3 regions of the Streptomyces sp. M-16 genome follow, and region 1 is predicted to be linked to each of the others. Evidence: riboswitches for the same ligand, from Rfam matches in the RefSeq annotation. Region 1 holds a riboswitch; each other region holds the start of a gene.
The links. Region 1 has a riboswitch for cyclic di-AMP ahead of AB4039_RS39710 (M23 family metallopeptidase). Riboswitches for the same ligand answer to the same signal wherever they lie in the genome.

Region 1 (5,678 bases):
CCTGGGCGCCCAGGGCGGCGAGGAGATCGTGCTCGCTTCCGAGGCCGACGGCGCGGAGGCCGCGCTGGACCGCCTCGCGAAGCTGGTCGCCGAGGGCCTCGAGGAGCTCCCGGAGACCGTCTGACCCTTCGGGTCCGGTGCCGGTGAAGCCGCAGTCCCCCCACCCCGGGGACTGCGGCTTCACTGTTTTCCGTCCCGGTCGGCCGCACGCGTCCGATCACACGCCCGCCGCAGGAATTCGGCCGCAGGAATTCGGCCGCAGCGATTCGACGGGGCGCGGCGGAGGAATTCACGGACATCGCGACGGCCGGCGGAATTACGCACGACAGGAAAAGCGGCACGCCGAATTCGCCCGCACGCGGCATACCCTTTTGTATACGGGGCCTTTGTTAATGCCGGCCGCTCGCCGTGTGTACGGCAGGTTGCGAAGTCCTCACCCGCGGCCGGTGCGCCGCGGCCGCCCGTTCCGCGTGCAGCGCCGTGAGGGCCGCGGCCCGCTCCGCGTCCCCGCGTGCCACCGCGTCGACGATCGCCCCGTGCTCCGCCCAGGAGTCCACGGGCCGCGCCGGGGGCTCCACCACGTACATCCAGGCGATCTTGTGCCGGGTCTGGGTCAGCAGGGCGATCAGCCCGGGGCTGCCGGAGGCCTGGGCCAGGGTTTCGTGGAACCAGCCCCCCAGGGCCCGCAGGTCCTCCCCCTGCGCCTTGCGGGCCCGCTCCCGGCCCAGCCTGACCAGCCCGCGCAGCACCTTCAGGTGGGCCTCGGTGCGCCGGCGGGCGGCCCGTGAGGCCGCCAGCGGCTCCAGCAGCATCCGCAGCTCCAGGAGATCGGCGGCCTCCTGGCTGGTCGGCTCGGCCACGCAGGCGCCGGCGTGGCGCCGGGTGGTGACGAAGCCCTCGGACTCCAGGGTGCGCAGCGCCTCGCGGACGGGGACCCGGGAGACGCCGTAGCGGCGGGCGAGCACTTCCTCGGTCAGCCGGCCCCCCGGCCCGAAGAAACCGGAGACGATGTCGTCGCGGATCGCTGTGCATACCGCGTGCGCAGGAATACGCAAGGCCGGACCTCCGCTGGATTCACCGCCGGCGCCATCGCCGGATTCTTGACCATGCTGCGACTCTATTGCAGCACACGATAATTTCCGATGTCGGCCCGATATCCGAAACATTTCACTGCGGCGGGGGGACGCGAAGAAGGCCCCGGCTCGGAGAGCCGGGGCCTTCTTCGTACTGCGGAGGTGCGCGGTGTGCGCGGTGCGTGCGGGTCAGATGCCGACGCCGTGCTGGCGCAGGTACGCCAGCGGGTTGATGTCCGTGCCGTACGTGGCGCCGGTGCGGGCCTCGAAGTGCAGGTGCGGGCCGCTGGAGTTGCCCGTGGAACCCGACAGGCCGATCTGCTGGCCCGCGGTGACGCTCTCGCCGACGGAGACGTTCAGCGAGAGCAGGTGCCCGTACTGGGTGTACGTACCGTCGTTGTGCTTGATGACGATGTTGTTGCCGTACGCGCCGCCCCAGCCCGCCTCGACGATGGTGCCCGCGCCGACGGCGTGGACGGAGGTGCCCTCGTCCGCGTGGAAGTCGATGCCCGTGTGGCTGCCGGAGGACCACATGCCGCCACCCGCGCCGTACTGGGTGCTGACGTAGGAGCCGTCGACGGGAGCCACGAAGGTGTTGAGGCGCTTGCGGGCCTCCTCGCGGGCGGCGCGCTCGGCGGCCTCGCGCTCGGACTTCTCCTTGGCCTCGGCGGCCCGCTTGGCCTCGGAGGCGCGCTGCTTGGCCTCGGCCTCGGCCTGCGCCTGGGCGGCGACGGCCTCGGCGGCGACCTGCTGGGACTCGGCCTGGACCTCGATGTCGTCCTGGAGGCCGTCGGCGACGACGACCGCGTTCTGGCCGGTCTCCTCGACGGAGGGCGCGCTGTTGTCCGCGGCGAAGGCCGGGGCTGCGACGGCGGCGACCACACCCGTGGTGGCGAGGGCGGCTATGCCGGCGTAGCCGGCGGTCTTGCGGCTCAGACGGCTGGAACCACGGTGCTTGCCGGGAGCGGCGGTACGACTGCCAAACGCCATGAAGGGGCTGGTCCTTTCCTTCCCTCTCGCCTACCGGGTTAGCTGACGGGTTCGGAGCAGGAAGGTCTCCTACGGGCCCCTCTTGCGAGGTGGTCCGATTCACCCCAGGGACACATGTGGGTCCCCGGCTCCCCAGGCTCGCGCCTGACGGGGACTCGGCGATCGCTGCCCGGTGCCGCGAGTGCGGCGCGCACAACTGACGGACAGCAAGAGCGACGCTAGGCGGATCATCAGTCGATCGCCAAACAGACGAGCGCTTTTGTTGCGTACGCCACACCACATAACCGCAACCGCGGCTGTAAAGCGGACAAACAGGGGCCCCGACGGTGACACCGCCGGGGCCCCTGTCGCACCCCGGTGCCGGAGCGGCCCCGAAGCCCGAACACCGACGCCACGGACGTCAGTTGGTGACGACGGTGACCTCACCGATGCCGAGCGCCCGCACGGGCTCCTCGATCTGCGCGGCGTCGCCCACCAGGACCGTGACGAGCCGGTCCACCGGGAAGGCGCTCACGACCGCCGAAGTGGCCTCCGCCGTACCGGTTTCGGCCAGCCGGGCGTACAACCGCGCCTGGTAGTCGTCCGGCAGCTCCTGCTCCACCTGGTCGGCGAGGGTGCCCGCCACGGACGCCGCCGTCTCGAACTTCAAGGGGGCCACGCCCACCAGGTTCTGCACGGCCACGTCGCGTTCGGCGTCGGTCAGGCCCTCCGCGGCGAGGGTGCGCAGCACCTTCCAGAGGTCCTCCAGCGCCGGACCGGTGTTGGGGGTGTCCACCGACCCGCTGATGGCGAGCATCGAGGCGCCCTTGCCGTCGGCGGTGGAGCGCAGCACCTGGCCGAAGGCCCGCACCCCGTAGGTGTAGCCCTTCTCCTCGCGCAGCACCTTGTCCAGGCGGGAGGTGAGGGTGCCGCCGAGGCAGTACGTGCCGAGTACCTGGGGCGCCCAGACGATGTCGTGCCGGTCGGGACCGATCCGGCCGATCAGCAGCTGCGTCTGGACCGCTCCGGGCCGGTCCACGATGACCACGCGGCCGGTGTCGTCGGCCGTCACAGGCGGAACCGGCAGCGGTTCGGCGGAGTTCCCCGTCCAGGTGCCCAGGGTGTCGGCCAGCACGGCGTCCAGGTCGATGCCGGTCAGGTCGCCGACGACCACCGCGGTGGCGGTGGCGGGGCGCACGTGGGCCTCGTAGAAGGCGCGTACGGCCGCGGAGTCGATCCGCGCGACGGTCTCCTCGGTGCCCTGGCGGGGGCGGGACATGCGCAGCGTGGCCGGAAAGAGCTCCTTGGAGAGCTGCTTGGCGGCACGGCGCTGCGGGTTGGCCAGCTCGTGCGGGATCTCGTCGAGCCGGTTGCGCACGAGGCGGTCGACCTCGTTGTCGGCGAAGGCGGGCGCGCGCAGCGCCTCGGCGAGCAGGCCGAGGGCCTTGTGCAGGCGGGAGGCGGGCACCTCCAGCGAGACCCGCAGGCCGGGGTGGTCGGCGTGCGCGTCGAGCGTGGCGCCGCAGCGCTCCAGCTCGGCGGCGAACTCCTCCGCGGAGTGCTTGTCGGTTCCCTCCGACAGGGCGCGGGCCATGATGGTGGCCACCCCGTCGAGGCCCTGGGGCTCGGCGTCCAGCGGGGCGGCGAGGTTGACCTCGACCGCGACGACCTGCTGGCCCGGGCGGTGGCAGCGCAGCAGGGTCAGGCCGTTGGCGAGGGTGCCGCGCACGGGGGCCGGGAAGGCCCAGGGCTTGGCCTCGCCGGCCTGCGGGCGCGGGTGGAAGGTCATCGTGACGGCTGCGGTGTCGCTCACTGCTCCGCCCCCTCGTTCTCGTTCTCGTCGGACTCGTCGGAACCGGGCAGCGGCTCGTAGACCAGCACCGCGCGGTTGTCGGGGCGCAGCCGGGCCGCGGCCACGGCCTGCACCTCCTCGGCGGTGATGTCCAGGACCCGCTGGACGGCGGTCAGCGCCAGCTGCGGGTCGCCGAACAGCACCGCGAAGCGGCACAGTTCGTCGGCCCGGCCGGCCACCGTGCTCAGCCGGTCCAGCCACTCCCGCTCCAGCTGTGCCTGGGCACGCTCCATCTCCTCGGCCGTGGGGCCCTCCGCGGCGAACCGCGCGAGCTCCTCGTCGACGGCCGCCTCGATGGCGGGCACCTCGACGCCGCTGGAGGTCTTGACGTCCAGCCAGCCCAGTGAGGGCGCGCCGGCCAGGCGCAGCAGACCGAAACCGGCCGCCACGGCGCTCTGGTCACGGCGGACCAGGCGGTTGTGCAGGCGGGAGGACTCACCGCCGCCCAGTACGGTCAGCGCCACGTCGGCGGCGTCGCACTCGCGGGTGCCGTCGTGCGGCAGCCGGTAGGCGGCCATCAGCGCGCGGGCCGGGACCTCCTCGACGATCTCCTCGCGGAGCTGCCCGCCCATGACCTCGGGGAGCGAGCCGTCGCGCGGCGGCTGCTTGCCGTCGTGCGCCGGGATGGTGCCGAAGTACTTCTCGACCCACGCGAGCGTCACCTCGGGGTCGATGTCGCCCACCACCGACAGGACGGCGTTGTTGGGCGCGTAGTACGTACGGAAGAAGTCGCGCGCGTCCTCCAGGGACGCGGCGTCCAGGTCGGCCATCGAGCCGATCGGGGTGTGGTGGTACGGGTGGCCCTCGGGGTAGGCGAGGGCGGTCAGCTTCTCGAAGGCGGTGCCGTACGGCACGTTGTCGTAGCGCTGGCGGCGTTCGTTCTTGACGACGTCGCGCTGGTTCTCCATGGACTCGTCGTCCAGGGCGGCCAGCAGCGAACCCATGCGGTCCGCCTCCAGCCACAGGGCGAGCTCCAGCTGGTGGGCCGGCATCGTCTCGAAGTAGTTGGTGCGCTCGAAGCTGGTGGTGCCGTTCAGGGAGCCGCCGGCGCCCTGGACCAGCTCGAAGTGCCCGTTGCCCGGCACGCTCGCCGAGCCCTGGAACATCAGGTGCTCGAAGAGGTGAGCCAGACCGGTCCGGCCCTTGACTTCGTGGCGCGAGCCGACGTCGTACCAGAGGCAGACGGCGGCGACCGGGGTGAGGTGGTCCTCGGACAGCACCACGCGCAGGCCGTTGGCCAGCCGGTGCTCGGTCGCTGTCAGGCCGCCGGAGCCGGCCTGAGCTGTGGCCGTGTGACCCATGGGCATGTGGTCCCTTCGATCGCGATGCAGAGATTTCTGTCAGACCTGCCACTGTATGCAAGCGCGTCGGCCACCGGAGAAGTTCCCGGGACCCGCCCCCGGACTCCGTCCGGGGTGTCCCCGGGGTCGGAGTCGGCGTTGTCGGTGCCTCGGGCCACAATGGTCCGCGTCGACACCCGCCCGGACGGACCCGTCCGGCACCCGTACACCCCGAACCTTGGTTAAGGAGCCGCGCAGCGATGGCCCGCCGCAGCACGAAGACCCCGCCGCCGGAGGACTTCGAGGAGAGGATCCTCGACATCGACGTCGTCGATGAGATGCAGGGCTCCTTCCTTGAGTACGCGTACTCCGTGATCTACTCCCGGGCCCTGCCCGACGCCCGGGACGGCATGAAGCCGGTGCACCGGCGCATCGTCTACCAGATGAACGAGATGGGCCTGCGCCCCGACCGCGGGTACGTGAAGTGCGCCCGTGTCGTCGGCG
Region 2 (5,678 bases), on a different contig from region 1:
CCCAGGCCCGGCGGTCCTGCACCGACTTCAGCGACCAGAGGTCGAGGACCGGGCAGTCGTAGCGGTCGGCGATGGCGCGGACGTGCGCGCTGTACGTCGCGACCTTGCCCCGCAGGTGCTTGAGGACGGGGACGCCCCGGGTGTCGAAGCCGGTGGTGATCATGACGAGGCCGACGGCCCCGGTGAGGTCGGCCACCGCCGCCTCGAACCGCTCCGCCACGTCGTCCGGGTCGCTGCCCGGCCGGATGATGTCGTTGCCGCCCGCGCAGAAGGTGACCAGGTCCGGGGCGAGGTCCTTGGCTCTGGGGACCTGTTCGGCCACGATCTGGTCGAGGAGCTTGCCCCGCACCGCGAGGTTCGCGTACCGGAAGTCGTGCTCGTCGCGCTGATCGGCCAACAGGACGGCGAGCCGGTCCGCCCAGCCGAGATACGAATCCCCGGGTCCCGGGTCCCCCACGCCTTCGGTGAAGCTGTCCCCGATCGCCGCGTACGAGCCGATGGTCTTGAGTGTCGTCTTCGTCGCTGCCACGGGACGACATCCTTCACCCCCGCCACCAACCTACGCCAACGTAATSARGGGTTGACGGACCGTGATCTATACCACGCGGGGGATAAGGAATAAGTACACGTGGGGCCGGGACCCCCCTCAGGTCCCGGCCCCACGCGTGTCCGTGCCGCTGCCGCGGCTCCCGTCAGACGTTCACGCCCTTGGAGCGGAGGTAGGCCAGCGGGTCGATGTCCGAGCCGTAGGACGGGCCGGTGCGGATCTCGAAGTGGAGGTGCGGGCCGGTCACGTTGCCGGTGGCGCCGGAGAGGCCGATGCGCTGTCCGGCGGTGACGCTCTGGCCCACCGAGACGGACAGCTGGGAGAGGTGGCCGTACTGGGAGTACTTGCCGTCGGCGTGGCGGATGACCACCTCGTTGCCGTACGCACCTCCCCAGCCTGCGGAAACCACGGTGCCCGCGCCGACCGCCCTGACGGTGGTGCCGGTGCTCGCGACGAAGTCGACGCCGGTGTGGTAACCGGAGGACCACATGCTGCCGCTCTGGTGGTACGGGGTGGAGGTGCCGCCGTCGACCGGGGCGACGAAACCGGAGCCGTTCGCGGGGGCCGCGGAACCGGCCGCGGCCGCGGGCGCGGAGGGCGCCGGGCTCTGGGCGGGAGCCTTGGCCGCCGGTCCGCGCGAGGTGCCGGACTCCGGTGCGGGGGTCGCGTCGGCGCCGTGGGCGGTGTTCCCGCCGGTCGCGCCGGCGGCGGACGGGGCCTCGTCGGTCGCCTGAGTCCCGCTGGAGGATTCCTCGGCCGCGGCCTCAGGAGTCTTCGGCGCGGGGGTCCCCGCGTGGCCGTCCAGGGTCAGCTTGAGGCCCGGGTGGATGAGGGAGGGGTTCGCGCCGACGGCCTCGCGGTTGTCCGCGTAGAGCCGCTCCCAGCCGCCCTGGAGGTGACGCTCGGCGGCGATCTTCGACAGGTAGTCGCCCGGCACGACGGTGTAGACGGCCGGAGCGGCGGAGGGGGCGGAGGCCGGGACGGAGGCCGGAGCGGAGAGGGGGGCCCGGAGGGCCTGGGGCACCTGCGCGGGCGTCGAGGCCGGGGTGGCGGCGTGGGCGCCGGCGGCGACCGCCAGCGGCAGCGCGAGGGCGGCGCCACCGGTGCCGGCCACGGCGAGACCGCGGGATAGGGAACGGGACTTCGGACGGCGGTGCTTACCCTTTGCGGGCATGGCGAATTCCTCTCCGGCGCCTGCGAGGTGAGCTGTCGGGTTCGGACTGGAGGTGTCCGGCCGTACTCGCGGAACACGCGTACGGCTTCACCCCGAGCCGCCCGGAAGTGATCCGGAACGGCGGCTTACCTGGTTCCCCCGCTCCTGCCGCGCGCGTCGATGGTCGGGTGCGGTTCCCGGGCGGCGGCAGGATGAGGCGGTCCACCCGGATCGATCGCGAAGGTAATCCAGTGGGAGTGCGCACAACAAGCCATGAATTCCCTGACGGAATAGCAGGCATGAAGGATCAACGGAATTCCCGTCACCCTCCGTCCATTCCCCTGCCGCAACAGCCACCCTGGCAAGGGAATTCGGATTTCGCGATCAGGCACGGACGGTCACCGTATGATCTGGCTCACGGGGCCCGGCGCGATCTCGCCTCCACGTATGGCAAGTTGGCCCCAACCAGAGCAATTCGGACACGCAGGACACGCGGAGGAGCGCACGTGACCCAGCAGATACCCCAGCCCCTGCCGAGCGGCCCGGAGCCGGAGCCCAAGCTCTCCGGAGTGCGCAATTTCCGTGACGTGGGCGGCCTGTCGACCACCGACGGGCGGAGGGTCAGGCCGGGACGACTGTTCCGAAGTGGACATCTGGCACATGCCACCGAAACCGATACGGAGTTCCTCGAATCACTCGGGCTGCACACCGTCTTCGACTTCCGCAACGGAGCCGACCAGGCCCTGGAGGGCCCGGACGTCGAGCTGGCGGGCGTGCGCAACGTGAACATCCCGCTGTCGGATCCGGCCGACGGACGGGAGTTCTGGACGATGGTCCGCGACGGGGACCTCGCCCGGCTCCGCACCGTCCTGGGCGACGGCAAGGCGGCCGCCCGGATGAGGGACTCGTACCGGACGATCATCCGCACCCGCACCGCCGAGCACAGCCGGGTGGTGCACGCGCTCGCCGAGGACAGCGTCCCGGCGCTGATGCACTGCGCCGCGGGCAAGGACCGCGCGGGACTGTCGATCGCCGTCACCCTGCTCGCCCTGGGCGTCGGGCGCGACGCGATCGTGGCCGACTACCTGGAGTCCAACACCCCGCACAACCGCTACCGCGTCCGGCGCGGCAGCGACGCGCCCGAGGCCCGCTCCCCCGAGGTCATGGAGCTGCTGGCCCCGCTCTTCGAGGCGCGCGCCGAGTACCTGCTCGCGGCGTTCGACACCATCGACGGCCAGTGGGGCGGGGTGGAGGCCTACCTCAACGAGGGACTCGGCCTCGCGCCCGCCACGCTGGACCGGCTGCGCGACCGGCTCCTCGTCGACTGAGGCCCGGCTGAGGCCCGGCGGGGCCGTAGCGGGGCCGTGGCTGGGCCGTAGCGGGGCCGTGGCGGGGTCGTGGCGGGGGGTCGCACGGCCCCCCGCCGCCCCCTCAGCGGTTGCCGACCGCCTGCTTGACCAGGGTCCTGCCGAAGTCCCACATCAGGCCGCCCCCACCGTGCGCTTCGTCCATGACCTCACGGAACGCCCCGACGAACCGGTCCACGTCCCCTTCGTCCACGATCAGCGGCGGGATGAGCTTGATGACCTCCAGGTGGTCGCCGGAGACCTGGGTCAGGATCCGGTGCCGGTTCAGCAGCGGCACCACCACCATCTGCGCGAACAGGCCCTTGCGGGCCGCCTGGAGCACGGCCCAGCGGCTGCGCAGCCCCAGGGAGGACGGCCGGCCGAACTCGATGCCGATCATCAGGCCGCGCCCCCGCACCTCGTGCAGCAGCTCGTACTCGTCCACCAGCGCCGCGAGCCGCCCGCGCAGCAGGTCGCCCATGGCGCGGGCGTTGGCCACCACCTGCTCGTCCTCCATGACCGCGAGGACCGCCAGCCCGGCCGCCATCGCCTGCGCGTTGGAGCCGAAGCTGGCGGAGTGCACCAGCACCCGGTCCATGGAGGAGTAGACCTTCTGGAAGATCCAGTCCTTGCCGAGGGTCGCCCCGACGGGGACGTAGCCGCCGGAGAGGGCCTTGGCCACGCACACCAGGTCCGGTTCCACGCCCGGCTCGTGCTGGTACGCGTAGAAATCGCCTGTCCGGCCGAGGCCGGTCTGGACCTCGTCCGCGATGAGCAGCGCCTTGTGGCGGTGCAGCAGTTCCTGTGCGGCGCGCAGGTACCCGGGCGGGGCCGCGAGCACGCCCTTGCCCTGGACCGGCTCGACGATCAGGGCGGCGACGTCCCCCCGCCGGAGCTCCGCCTCCAGGGCGTCCAGGTCCCCCATCGCGATCTTCGTGTCGGGCAGCAGCGGTGCGAAACCGTCGCGGAAGCCGCCCTCCCCGTTGACCGACAGCGAGCCCGTGGTGAGCCCGTGGAAGGCGTGGTCGCAGTAGAGGATCCTGGGCCGGCCGGTGGCGTAGCGGGCGAACTTCAGGGCGGTCTCCACGGCCTCGGTGCCGCTGTTCCCGAAGAAGACCCGGTCCAGGTGGGGGCTGTGGCCGAGGAGCTTCTCGGCCAGCAGTCCGGGCAGCGGCTGGCAGTCGAAGCGGGTCAGGTCGGCGAGCTGGGCGTCCAGCACGTCGTGCAGGGCCCGGCGCACGACGGGGTGGTGCCGGCCCAGGCCCATCACGCCGAAGCCGGCCAGCATGTCGAGGTAGTCGTTGCCCTCGTCGTCCCAGAAGTGGGCGCCCTCGGCCCGCACGTAGACCTTGTCGAAGCCGATGGTGCGCAGCATCCGGGGCAGCTGGTGGTTGAGGTGGCGGGCGTGCAGCTCGTACCGCTCCCCGCCGCGCTCGGCCAGCAGCGCGGCGAGGTCGAAGCCCCCGCCCCCTCCGGGCGCGGACGTCATGCCGAGCCGGCCCGGTTGCCGCCGATCGTCTCCCGGGCCGCGCGCAGCGACTCCTTGAGGGATCCCATGGTGGCGAGGACGGCGGTGGGCTCGTAGCCGCAGTGCGCCATGCAGTTCGCGCAGCGCGGGTCCTTGCCGCGGCCGTACTTGCTCCAGTCGGTTTCCTCGATCAGCTCCCGGTACGTGGGCACGTAGCCGTCGCTCATCAGGTAGCAGGGCCGCTGCCAGCCGAAGAGGGAGTAATTCGGAATGGCCCAGGCGGTGCAGGGGAAATCCGCCTTTCCTTCGAGGAAGTCGAGGAAGAGCGGGGAGTGGTTGAGCCGCCAGCGCAGCCGGTTGCCTCCGGCGAAGGCCTTCTTGAAGAGTTCCCGGGTCTGTTCGACACCCAGGAAGTGTTCCTGGTCGGGGGCCTTTTCATAGGCATAGGCGGGCGAGATCATCATTTCGTCGACCTTGAGGTCGTCGTTGAGGTAGTTCAGCACCTCGATGATCGTCTGGGGTGTGTCGGTGTTGAAGAAGGTGGAGTTGGTGGTGACCCGGAATCCGCGGCGCTTGGCCTCCTTGATGGCCGCCACGGCTTCGTCGAAGACGCCTTCCTTGGCCACGGATTCGTCGTGGCGTTCGCGCAGCCCGTCGATGTGGACGGCGAAGGCGAAATACGGGGAGGGGGTGAACTTCTCGATCTTCTTGCGGAGCAGCATCGCGTTGGTGCAGAGGAACACGTACTTCCGCCTGGCCACGAGCTGCCGCACGATCTCGTCGATCTGCGGGTGCATCAGGGGCTCGCCGCCCGCGATGGACACCATCGGGGCGCCGGACTCCAGGACGGCGCCGACCGCCTGGGCGACGGGCATGCGCTGCTTGAGCACCCCCGCCGGATGCTGGATCTTCCCGCACCCCTCACAGGCCAGGTTGCACGCGTAGAGCGGCTCCAGCTCGACGATCAGCGGGAACTTCTCGCGCTTGCGGAGCTTCTGTTCGAGAAGATAGGTCCCGACCCTGATGGACTGTCGCAACGGCATGGCCATCTGGCTCACCTCCTGGGGAGCAGCAACGAACGGTGCCAGTCATGGAACGCGGGCCGTATGGCACGCAGCACGCGGAAGGCCGATATTCCACCGCGCACCGTGCCGATACGGACGA
Region 3 (5,678 bases), on a different contig from region 1:
AAGAACTTGACCGCGTGCTCGGCCCGTCTCTCCACCACCGCGAAACTGCTCTTCAAGATCCTCACGTCCACAAATCCGAAAGTAGGAATGTCGTGGAAGCCGAGGTCAAGCGACGGCCCATCTACGGACAGCCGCGGCTAACCGCCCATATGGGATGGCGGCTTCCGGCCGGGATAACGTCGTCAGGTGCATGAGCAGACCTCCACTCCCGCGGCCGACGGCTCCCCCTCCCAGGGGCCGACCCTCTTCGACTGGGAGTTCGCGACCGACCCCTACCCGGCCTACGCCTGGCTGCGCGAGCACTCCCCGGTGCACCGCACGAAGCTCCCCAGCGGGGTCGAGGCCTGGCTCGTGACCCGCTACGCCGACGCCCGCCAGGCCCTCGCCGACCAGCGGCTGAGCAAGAACCCGGCGCACCACGCGGAACCCGCGCACGCCAAGGGCAAGACCGGGATCCCGGGGGAGCGCAAGGCGGAGCTGATGACGCACCTGCTGAACATCGACCCGCCGGACCACACCCGGCTGCGGCGGCTGGTGTCGAAGGCGTTCACCCCGCGCAGGGTCGCCGAGTTCACCCCGCGCGTGCAGGAGCTCACCGACCACCTGATCGACAGGATCGTCGAGAAGGCGGGCGACGCGGAGCGGGGGGAGGCCGATCTCATCCATGAGTTCGCCTTCCCGCTCCCCATCTACGCCATCTGCGAGATGCTCGGCGTACCGCGCGAGGACCAGGACGACTTCCGCGACTGGGCCGGGATGATGATCCGGCACGGCGGGGGACCGCGCGGCGGGGTGGCTCGCTCCGTGAAGCAGATCCGCACCTATCTCGGGGAACTGATCCACCGCAAGCGGGACGATCTGGGCAATGACCTCATCTCGGACCTGATCCGGGCGAGCGACCACGGGGACCACCTGACGGAGGCGGAGGCCACGGCGATGGCCTTCATCCTCCTGTTCGCCGGCTTCGAAACCACGGTCAACCTGATCGGGAACGGCCTGCACGCCCTCTTCGTGAACCCGGACCAGCGCGCGCGCCTCCAGGACTCCCTCGCGGCCGGGGAGCGCGCCCTCCTGGAGACCGGCGTCGAGGAACTGCTGCGCTACGACGGGCCGGTGGAGCTGGCCACCTGGCGCTTCGCGACCGAGCCGCTGACCCTCGGCGGGCAGGACGTCGCCGTGGGGGACCCCGTCCTGGTGGTCCTCGCGGCGGCCGACCGCGACCCCGCCCGGTTCGCCGACCCGGACACCCTCGACCTCTCCCGGAGTGACAATCAGCACCTCGGGTACGGCCACGGGATCCACTACTGCCTCGGCGCCCCGCTCGCCCGTCTCGAAGGCCAGACGGCGCTCGCGACTTTGCTGACGCGTCTGCCGGATCTGGAACTTGCCGTTCCCCCCACGGACCTGCGCTGGCGCGGCGGGCTCATCATGCGGGGCCTTCGCACCCTCCCCGTCCGCTTCACACCTTGAAACACCGGGGTCCGGCAACCCGGCGGCGGGAACCGATCGGCTGACCGGAAGTCAGCCCCGGCCCGAACTTGTGACATCCGTTCGAAGGCGGCTAGGTTCTGCCGTTACCCCGCCGTTATGCGAAAGGTGCAGCCACATGCTTCCCGGGAACGGCCGCCACAGACGCCCCCGCCAGGTACCAGCCCTGGTCGTCACCGCCGGAGTCACCGGCTCCGCGTTGGCCCTGCCGCTGCTCGCCGCCACGAACGCGAGCGCAGCCGACACCGCCACGTGGGACAAGGTCGCCGACTGCGAAAGCGGCGGCACCTGGAGCGCCAACTCCGGCAGCGGGGCCTACGGCGGCCTCCAGTTCAGCCTGGAGCAGTGGAAGAACGCGGGCGGACTCGCCTACGCGGAGCGCCCCGACCTCGCCAGCCGCTCCCAGCAGATCGCGGTCGCCGAGACCGTGCTGGCCTCCCAGGGCCCCCAGGCGTGGCCGCTGTGCTCCGCCTCGGCCGGACTGACCCAGCAGGGGCCGGCGCCGCAGGTGGACCCCGGCAACCGCCGCGGGCCCGTCGCCCCCACCCCGACCCGGCCGGACAACACCGTGCCCGACAAGAGTTCGAGCGGGCGCGCCACGGACTTCGGGGCCCCGACCCCGCAGCCGGGGACGCCGGGCGCCTCCCCCTCCACGAGCCCGAGCGGGCTGCCGGACTACCCGCTGGGCCCGAACACCGGACTGCCCGTCATGCCGGACCCGGACCCGACCGCGCCGACCACCGCGCCCCCGGTCACCCCCACCACCCCGGTGGACCCGACCGCCCCGGTCTCCCCGACGGCCCCGGTCAGCCCGACCGCCCCGGTGGACCCGACGGCCTCCCCGGCCTCCCCGGCCCCGACGACCCCCGGCGCCAACCCCGTCTCTCCGGCCGCGGAGAAGGGCGAGGGCGCGGGCAAGCACCGCGGCCCGGCGGCCGTCGAGGTGGCGGGCGCGCCCGGCACGGCGTCGGGCACCCCGGACCCCACGTACACGGTGAAGCCGGGCGACAGCCTCACCGACATCGCGAACGCCAAGGGCCTCAAGGGGGGCTGGACCGCCCTCTACCAGGCCAACGAGCAGGTCATCGGCGGGGACGCGGACCTCATCAAGCCGGGCCAGAACCTGGATCTAACCAAGAAATAGGGGCAGTTCGGGCACCCAGAAAGACTTGAATGTCCGTTATCGGTAAATGAGACATGCGTCTCTTCCGGTCAACTGGCGTGTCTCGTTCCGGAACTTCCGCAAACCCCGCCCTCACCTGCGAAAACGCCCATTTGAGGAATGCAAGTAGGCCGGTTTCTCCCTGATGTCGCGCGTTGAACATCGGGGAGAGACCTGTCTACCTTCTGAATCGCTCGCCACCGCGGGCTCCTTCGACCGCATCGCCGAATCCTGCCGGCGGACGGAGGGAACAGTCGTCGCGTCAAGCGCCGAAGGCAGGAGCGGGGGAACCAAGGTAGGCGCCGGGAAAGGCCGTTGAGAGACGGTCACGAACGGCTAGGGGTTAAGCCACGTGCTCGACACGTGACCGGGCAACTCATCCGCCCGAACCCGACAGCTCACCTCGAAGGCGTCGGTGAGGAGAACTCCATGCTGCTTTCCGGCAAGGGCAAGCACCGTCGCGGCTCCAAGGCCGTCCGCATCGTCACGCTCGCCGGTGTCGCCGGTGTCGCCGTCGCCGCCCCGCTGATGGCCGCGGGCTCCGCGAGCGCCGCCACCGTCAGCGAGTGGGACAAGGTCGCCTCCTGCGAGTCCGGCGGCAACTGGTCCATCAACACGGGCAACGGCTACTACGGCGGCCTGCAGTTCTCGTCCTCCACCTGGGCCGCGTACGGCGGCAAGGCGTACGCCGCGCAGGCCAACCAGGCCTCCAAGAGCCAGCAGATAGCCATCGCCGAGAAGGTCCTCAAGGGTCAGGGCAAGGGCGCCTGGCCGTCCTGCGGCGTCGGCCTGTCCAACTCCGCGTACAACGGCGGCGGCTCGACCACCACCCCGTCGAAGCCGAAGCCGGACACCAAGCCGGCCCCGGCCAAGCCCGCCCCGGCGAAGCCCTCCACCCCGAAGGCCGACACCGAGACCAAGGCCGGCGGCTCCGGTTCCGGCAACTGGACCCCGTCCAAGCCCGCCCCGGCCAAGCCGTCCGCCCCGAAGACCGAGGCCCCGTCGACCGGCACCGTGAAGACCGGCAACGGCTCGTACGAGGTCAAGGAGGGCGACACCCTCGGGACCATCGCCCAGGCCAACGGCGTCAAGGGCGGCTGGGAGAAGCTCTTCGAGCTCAACAAGGACATCGTCGACGACGCCGACATGATCTTCCCGGGGCAGAAGCTGAAGCTCAGCTGAACTCCCTCGTAACACCGCATCACCGGGCCCGGCCCGTAGTGCTTCCCGCCGCCCGGCGCGTGTCCCACGCGCCGGGCGGCGGTGTGTTGTGCGCCGCCGCCGGGCTGCGGCGGATACCGCCGAGGGCGAACAGGTGAGGGTCTTATGTCAGGGAAGAGGGGTATTCGGGCCCTTTTTCGTCCCAGGACCCGGGCGGCGACAGGCCCAGTGCCCGGAGCCGGTTAGGCTCTAGTCGGCAAGGCCGTCCCACGGCCGTCCGCCACCGCACACCCAGCGTCACATCCCAGAAGGAGATGCTCGTGCCGTCCATCGACGTCGTCGTAGCCCGGGAAATCCTGGACTCCCGAGGCAACCCCACGGTCGAGGTCGAGGTGGGCCTCGACGACGGCAGCACCGGCCGTGCTGCCGTTCCGTCCGGCGCCTCCACCGGAGCGTTCGAGGCCATCGAGCTCCGTGACGGTGACCCCAACCGTTACATGGGCAAGGGTGTCGAGAAGGCCGTCCTCGCCGTCATCGAGCAGATCGGCCCGGAGCTCGTCGGCTACGACGCCACCGAGCAGCGCCTGATCGACCAGGCCATGTTCGACCTGGACGCCACCGACAACAAGGGCTCCCTCGGCGCCAACGCCATCCTCGGCGTGTCCCTCGCCGTCGCGCACGCCGCGTCCGAGGCCTCGGACCTGCCGCTCTTCCGCTACCTCGGCGGCCCGAACGCGCACCTGCTGCCCGTTCCGATGATGAACATCCTCAACGGTGGGTCGCACGCAGACTCCAACGTCGACATCCAGGAGTTCATGATCGCCCCGATCGGCGCGGAGTCCTTCTCCGAGGCGCTGCGCTGGGGTGCCGAGGTCTACCACACCCTCAAGAAGGTCCTGCACACCAAGGGTCTGTCCACCGGCCTGGGCGACGAGGGCGGCTTCGCCCCGAACCTGGAGTCCAACCGCGCCGCGCTCGACCTCATCATCGAGGCCATCAAGCAGGCCGGCTACACCCCGGGCAAGGACATCGCGCTCGCGCTCGACGTCGCCGCGTCCGAGTTCTACAAGGACGGCAAGTACGAGTTCGAGGGTCAGTCCCGCTCGGCCGCCGAGATGACCGACTACTACGCCGAGCTCGTCGAGGCGTACCCGCTGGTCTCCATCGAGGACCCGCTGTTCGAGGACGACTGGGCCGGCTGGAAGACCATCACCGACCGCCTGGGCGCCAAGGTCCAGATCGTCGGCGACGACCTCTTCGTCACCAACCCGGAGCGCCTGGCCCGCGGCATCGAGGAGGGCTCCGCGAACGCCCTGCTCGTGAAGGTGAACCAGATCGGTTCGCTGACCGAGACCCTCGACGCCGTCGAGATGGCCCAGCGCAACGGCTTCAAGTGCATGATGTCGCACCGCTCCGGCGAGACCGAGGACGTCACCATCGCCGACCTCGCCGTCGCCGTGAACTGCGGTCAGATCAAGACCGGCGCCCCGGCCCGCTCGGACCGCGTCGCCAAGTACAACCAGCTGCTGCGCATCGAGGAGATCCTCGACGACGCCGCGGTGTACGCGGGCCGCTCGGCGTTCCCGCGCTTCAAGGGCTAATCACCGCCTCTCGGCGCTGGCCTCCGTACGTCCCCGCACTCGGTCCCGTACCGTGTGCGGGGACGTATTGCGTAGTACGCACCAGGGGAGGCGGGACCATGGCCGGGAACCGGGATCGGTTCTCCACCTTCTCGACGGCGACCAGGCTCAAGGAGCTCGGCGAGCGCACCGCGGCCCACGTCTACCGCTCGCAGTCCCGCCGGCACATCCGGCGCAGCCGGCTCACGGGCCGGGCGGCCCTGCTGGTGCTCGTCCTCTGTACCCTG

Region 2: it holds a riboswitch for cyclic di-AMP, as region 1 does, so the genes downstream of both, AB4039_RS24250 (peptidoglycan DD-metalloendopeptidase family protein) here and AB4039_RS39710 (M23 family metallopeptidase) in region 1, are expected to answer to the same signal.
Region 3: it holds a riboswitch for cyclic di-AMP, as region 1 does, so the genes downstream of both, AB4039_RS19660 (LysM peptidoglycan-binding domain-containing protein) here and AB4039_RS39710 (M23 family metallopeptidase) in region 1, are expected to answer to the same signal.

The regions. Positions count from the first base shown of each region.
Region 1 is NZ_JBFRER010000180.1:2,253-7,930, reverse strand. Features, by position in the region: gene AB4039_RS39720 (HPr family phosphocarrier protein) at 1-124, shown strand, start outside; gene AB4039_RS39715 (GntR family transcriptional regulator) at 390-1,055, opposite strand; gene AB4039_RS39710 (M23 family metallopeptidase) at 1,263-2,063, opposite strand; cyclic di-AMP (ydaO/yuaA leader) riboswitch at 2,076-2,234, opposite strand; gene AB4039_RS39705 (M16 family metallopeptidase) at 2,464-3,831, opposite strand; gene AB4039_RS39700 (M16 family metallopeptidase) at 3,852-5,195, opposite strand; gene AB4039_RS39695 (DNA gyrase/topoisomerase IV subunit A) at 5,435-5,678, shown strand, end outside.
Region 2 is NZ_JBFRER010000056.1:2,480-8,157, reverse strand. Features, by position in the region: gene AB4039_RS24255 (SGNH/GDSL hydrolase family protein) at 1-529, opposite strand, end outside; gene AB4039_RS24250 (peptidoglycan DD-metalloendopeptidase family protein) at 693-1,721, opposite strand; cyclic di-AMP (ydaO/yuaA leader) riboswitch at 1,726-1,890, opposite strand; gene AB4039_RS24245 (tyrosine-protein phosphatase) at 2,207-3,028, shown strand; gene AB4039_RS24240 (class-III pyridoxal-phosphate-dependent aminotransferase) at 3,132-4,535, opposite strand; gene hpnH (adenosyl-hopene transferase HpnH) at 4,532-5,563, opposite strand; gene AB4039_RS24230 (phosphorylase family protein) at 5,569-5,678, opposite strand, start outside.
Region 3 is NZ_JBFRER010000039.1:27,329-33,006, reverse strand. Features, by position in the region: gene AB4039_RS19675 (globin domain-containing protein) at 1-65, opposite strand, end outside; gene AB4039_RS19670 (cytochrome P450 family protein) at 187-1,470, shown strand; gene AB4039_RS19665 (transglycosylase family protein) at 1,607-2,632, shown strand; cyclic di-AMP (ydaO/yuaA leader) riboswitch at 2,908-3,077, shown strand; gene AB4039_RS19660 (LysM peptidoglycan-binding domain-containing protein) at 3,080-3,832, shown strand; gene eno (phosphopyruvate hydratase) at 4,126-5,412, shown strand; gene AB4039_RS19650 (septum formation initiator family protein) at 5,511-5,678, shown strand, end outside.